Algoriphagus sp. Y33: one gene and its partner. The main gene of each other region encodes a partner of the protein of the gene in region 2 in a complex. Links are inferred from orthologs where the notes say so. Each region holds a gene or a part of one and is shown on either strand. Other genes may lie near its edges.

Region 1 (2,845 bases), 3.8 Mb from region 2 along the record:
TAGTATGGAAGTTCCTCTTCCTACCATTGCTCCGATGGAACCTTTCACCCAACTGCAACAATTAAATATTGAAAAGGAAGTAGTCGGGCTTTACATATCGGGGCACCCACTTGACCAGTTTAGATTGGAAATCGAATCGTTTACCAATGCTTCTTTGCCTGATCTGAATGACTTGGAAAGCTTAAAAAGCCGAAGTGATATCAAACTGGCAGGTTCAGTCTCCAGTTTTGCCCATAGAACTACCAAAAACGGAAAGCCATTCGGAACACTTACGGTGGAAGATTATCAAGGGGCATTTACCTTCTTTCTGTTTGGAGATGATTACGTGAAGTTCAAAGAGTATTTTATGCCCGGTTGGTTTTTATTCATCAGTGGATCGGTAGCAGGCAAGCGCTGGGCAGAAAATGAACTGGAATTTAAAATCGGCAACATCACGCTTCTAGACGAGATTCGTGGCAAAATGGTAAAAGGTCTTCGGGTTAATATTGACTTGGATGATTTAACACTTGATTTGATGGAGAAACTGCAGGCAATCACAGAGAAGTATAAGGGAGATGCCAAGCTGTATTTTGATGTAGTGGATCGTAAGGAAAATATCGCTTTAGAGCTTTTCTCTAAAAGATTCTCAATTGATCCTAGTGCAGAAATGATAAAGGAACTGAAGGAAATACCTGAGGTGGCTTACCGGGTGGTTTAGGAGAATTCTCGGCTTAAGTTCTACTTTCTTAAGAGAATACATAGTTTCATGAATAGTATCAAGTAGTTAGGGCATGCTGAAAAACGCCAATAATAGATCAAAAGCTATCATATTGAATGATTAATCCATTTTTGCTGAGAACGGTTTTTCAGCAAGTGCAAGCTTATTGACCATAATAGGTCTTTATCCATGCATCAGAAAATCCCAAAATCGGGATTTTCAAGCTAGCCCTAGTTAGTAGCTAGATGTAAGGCAGAGAATATTTTGAGTCTTGGCACTTATTCCTAATACTCTTCTATATCACTTGGTATTCATCTACTAAGGACCGCCGTCAAGAATGATAGTATTGTGTACAATATATAAGCTAGTTTCTATCGTTTTCCTCAATGCCCCATAGGCAAAAAAAATAAATCCTTCGGAACTTATTAATACGCTATTGGCTTTTGCACATATATTTGAAATCTCAGAAATTAAAAACCAAACATACAATGGCAAAAGCAATAGAAATTACTGACGCAAACTTTGAAGAAATTATCAAATCCGAACAACCAATCCTAGTGGATTTCTGGGCAGAATGGTGTGGTCCTTGTAAAATGATCGGTCCCGTAGTGGAAGAATTGGCTGGAGATTACGATGGCAAAGCAGTGGTAGGTAAAGTAGATGTGGATGCAAATCCAGCTGTAGCTCAGGCTTTCGGTATCAGATCTATCCCAACACTTCTTTTCTTCAAGGGTGGTGAAATCGTGGACAAGCAGGTTGGGGCAGTTCCAAAATCTGTTTTGTCACAAAAATTAGATGCGCAACTTTAAGAGTTGACTATATTGCATACAGAGCCGCAAGGAATTCCTTGCGGCTTTTTTTATCTTCATACGTTATGGCGGAGCAGTTAATTTCTTTAGATGATTTTTGGAGTTTACGGAATCAGTTTCCTGTGATAGATGCGCGCAGCGAAAGAGAGTTTGACCAAAGCCATATACCAGGCTCCATTAACATTGCCATCCTTAATAATAATGAGCGAATTCAAGTTGGGACACTTTATAAAGAACGAGGTCCAGAAGAAGCAACTATTAAAGGGTTTGAGTTAGTCGGTCCAAGATTTCATTTAATTTTAAAAGACGCTATAAAGCGATTCCCTGAGAAAAAAATAATAATCTATTGTTGGCGCGGCGGGATGAGGAGCCATATTCTTTCTTGGTTATTAAGCATGGTGGGCTTTGAAATCTTCCGCCTTGTTGGAGGCTATAAAACTTATAGGACCTACAGTTATGAACTGGTCCGAAAAGATTGGAATCTAATTGTTTTAGGAGGAAAAACAGGAAGTGGAAAAACTAGATTACTAAAAAAACTCAATGAAGCTGGTGAGCAAATCATCGATCTCGAAGGACTTGCAAATCATAAGGGTTCCGCATTTGGGGCTATTGGACAACCCGTCCAACCTTCAGTGGAGCAATTTGAAAATGAATTTGCAGAAACTTTACAAAATCTTGACCCCGATAAACCCAGCTGGGTGGAAAATGAAAGCCGAAAAATCGGAAGACTAATTCTCCCTGATAAATTCTACCATCAGATGCTTACCTCACCACTGATCGATATTTACAAGACTGACCAAGAACGAATTGATTTGATTGTAAAAGAATATGCAAGCTTACCTCAGGATGAGTTGATTCTCGCTGTTTTACGTATCAAAAAACGTCTGGGGGGATTGCGAACATCCCAAGCGATACAAGCAATTATTGATGGAAATCACGAAGACTGGATCTCAAACATGCTAATCTACTATGATAAGGCTTATACATTTGATCTTGATAAACATCCTGATGGGAAAACGATCCAGTTAGACCTTTCCGGAATTGATGAAGACAAGGCTACACAAATACTACTTGAAGCAAAATCCCAATTTTATGGAAAATACACCTACCCGACTGACCGAGTGGAGTGAAGGCTCAGGCTGTGGTTGCAAAATCGCACCAGCAATTTTAGACCAAATATTAAGTTCAAGTGGATCCTTTTCCCAATCCGACCCAAATTTATTGGTAGGCAATTCGGGAAAGGATGATGCTGCCGTTTATCAGGTGTCAGAAGATTTGGCTGTCATCAATACAGTGGACTTCTTCACTCCTATCGTAGATGATCCTTTTGACTTTGGAA
Region 2 (2,917 bases):
GATGAAGAGGTAGTTCTGGCCAAGCGAATTAGAGAAGGTGACCAATTGGCACTCGAAAAACTGACCAAGGCCAACCTTCGATTTGTAGTATCAGTTGCCAAGCAGTATCAGAACCAAGGACTTTCTTTGGGGGATTTGATCAATGAGGGCAACCTTGGTTTGATCAAGGCTGCACAGCGATTTGATGAAACCCGTGGATTTAAATTCATCTCCTATGCCGTATGGTGGATTAGACAATCTATCCTACAGGCACTTGCGGAGCAGTCAAGAATTGTGCGTCTTCCATTGAACAGAGTAGGTTCATTGAATAAGATCAGCAAGACATTCAGCGAGCTTGAGCAGAAGTTTGAACGTGAGCCATCCCCTGAAGAACTAGCAGAGGTGCTTGAGGTAACTGCCAATGAAGTAGTGGATACTATGAAGATCTCCGGCCGTCACGTATCTATGGATGCACCATTTGTGCAAGGTGAGGAAAACAGCCTTTTGGATGTATTGGAAAATGACGGGGACGAAAAGCCTGACGATGGCTTGATGAATGATTCCCTTCGTAAAGAAGTTCAACGTGCACTTTCTACTTTGACCCAGAGAGAAGCTGATGTAATCACGCTTTATTTTGGTCTTAATGGAGAACATGCGATGACTTTGGAAGAAATCGGAGAAAAATTCAATCTTACCAGAGAGCGGGTACGACAAATAAAAGAGAAGGCAATCCGTCGACTGAGACATACTTCCCGTAGTAAGACGCTAAAACCTTACCTCGGATAAGTAAGCATACAATATAAAAGGGGGTTTTTAGCCCCCTTTTTTTATGAGATTACATTTATGCGTCTGCCGGTAAGCAGAATTATTCCCAAAAGCCGCAAGCTTAGGGAATTTTAACAATATGCAACTTTGTTACCAGAGTAGAATTCCTGAAATTTGCCCAATTTAATATATTATTATTAATGAAACCAGAAATTGAAAAAGTAAAAGTCTTGATCATCGGATCAGGACCGGCAGGTTATACCGCTGCTATATACGCTTCCAGAGCAGGGCTTTCTCCTGTATTATATACTGGCGGACAGCCGGGTGGTCAGCTGACCATCACAAATGATGTGGAAAATTATCCTGGGTACCCGAATGGTGTGGCAGGTCCTGAGATGATGGAGGACTTTAGAAAACAGGCAGAACGCTTTGGTGCTCAAGTGAGGTATGGATTAGCCACAAGTGTAGACTTCTCTACTAAGCCGCATACGGTGATTATCGATGAGCAAGTCACTATTAATGCAGATACAGTTTTGATTTCGACGGGAGCCTCTGCCAAATGGCTGGGACTAGAAAGTGAAAGCAGGCTGAACGGAAAAGGTGTTTCTGCCTGTGCGGTATGTGATGGGTTCTTTTTCAGAGGACAGGAAGTTGCAGTAGTAGGTGCAGGGGATACGGCATGCGAGGAAGCTTCGTATCTATCCAATATATGTAGCAAAGTTTATATGATTGTTCGTAAAGATGAGATGCGTGCTTCTCAGATTATGCAAAAACGTGTCATGAACAATCCTAAAATAGAAATTCTCTGGAACACAGAGACTGATGAGATCTTGGGTAAGGACGAAGTAAATGGTGTAAGAATCTTTAATAATAAAACAGGAGAAAAATCAGAAATTGCTATTTCTGGCTTCTTTGTTGCTATTGGTCATCAACCAAACACCGCCATATTCAAGGATTTTATTCACATGGATGAGGCCGGTTATATCAAAACTATCCCAGGAAGTACTAAAACCAACGTTGAGGGTGTTTTTGCTTGTGGAGATGCGCAGGACAACATCTACCGACAAGCAGTCACTGCGGCGGGTACTGGCTGTATGGCTGCACTGGATGCTGAACGGTATTTGGCTGAGTTCGAGAATGATTAAACCCAATAAATGAGGTATTCGATCCTATTTTTAGTCTTTTGTATAAATTTGAGCATTGGCACTTTAAGTGTCAATGCTCAAATTTTTCCTAAGATTATCAAGAAAAACAACACGACCCAACCCTCTGAAGTAGGCCATGAGAGGAGAAATATCGAGCTAAGGACATTCGATCAAGACTCTTATCTTCGGACATTATCTTCGGTTACTGATTCCATTATTTTTGAAAATAATGTGAATTTAGGTCGAGTTCGTTCTATCATAAGCGAGGATCAGAATATTATCATTTGGGCTCCAACGAATCAGCTTGTCAAAATATCTGAGCAGATTCAAATAGACAGTATTTGGGTCACAGCATTTGAGTATTATTCATCTTGGGATTCAAATAAAATTGACATTTACAACTTTGACCCAAAGACCTTTACTGACACGGTAAATATCCGTCTTTACGATGAATTTTTTGGTTACAATTGGAAAATGCCTTTAGCGAAAACTCCCATAACATCTTCATATGGATACAGATGGAGGCGCTGGCACTATGGAACCGACTTAGATCTGGATACGGGAGATTCCGTGTACAGCGGATTTGATGGAATAGTGCGTATTAAATCTTATGACAGGTACGGATATGGCTATTACATTGTAATTAGGCATAAAAATGGCCTGGAAACACTTTATGGTCATCTATCCAGACAGCTTGTAGAAGTAGGACAGGAAGTAAAAGCGGGGGATTTGATAGCTAAAGGAGGAAACACAGGTAGAAGTACAGGATCACATCTTCACTACGAGCTTCGCTACCGAGGCTTGGCATTTGATGCGGAGAAAGTATATGATTTTCCGGAATATAAAATCCGGAGCCAAAATTATTTAATCACTCCTGGCCTTTTTGGTAATACTGCTCAGGCAAAAGCAAATGTTCCTGCAAGAACAAATGCCTATCATAAAGTGAAAAAAGGAGATAATCTGGGATCTATTGCACGTAAATATGGAGTTTCGGTCAGTTCACTTACCCGATTAAATGGAATTTCAAC

The links. The genes of interacting proteins can lie anywhere in the genome.
Region 1: the proteins of trxB (region 2) and trxA are in contact, whole or in part, in a crystal structure (PDB 1F6M), measured with the Escherichia coli proteins. The link is inferred for Algoriphagus sp. Y33 from one-to-one orthologs.

What each region holds. Positions count from the first base shown.
Region 1 is NZ_CP061947.1:6,099,999-6,102,843, reverse strand. What follows is about bases 2-2,845. They hold trxA (thioredoxin), read left to right. Parts: upstream 2-1,185; coding sequence 1,186-1,506; downstream 1,507-2,845. Other genes in these bases: selD (selenide, water dikinase SelD), read left to right, coding at 2,599-2,845; mnmH (tRNA 2-selenouridine(34) synthase MnmH), read left to right, coding at 1,572-2,636; dnaE (DNA polymerase III subunit alpha), read left to right, coding at 2-697. Outside these bases: more of dnaE, read left to right, coding at 1-1. UniProt on the Escherichia coli protein: Participates in various redox reactions through the reversible oxidation of its active center dithiol to a disulfide and catalyzes dithiol-disulfide exchange reactions.
Region 2 is NZ_CP061947.1:2,297,109-2,300,025, reverse strand. What follows is about bases 1-2,916. They hold trxB (thioredoxin-disulfide reductase), read left to right. Parts: upstream 1-944; coding sequence 945-1,889; downstream 1,890-2,916. Other genes in these bases: ID165_RS09385 (M23 family metallopeptidase), read left to right, coding at 1,899-2,916; ID165_RS09395 (RNA polymerase sigma factor RpoD/SigA), read left to right, coding at 1-765. In the rest of the region: more of ID165_RS09385, read left to right, coding at 2,917-2,917.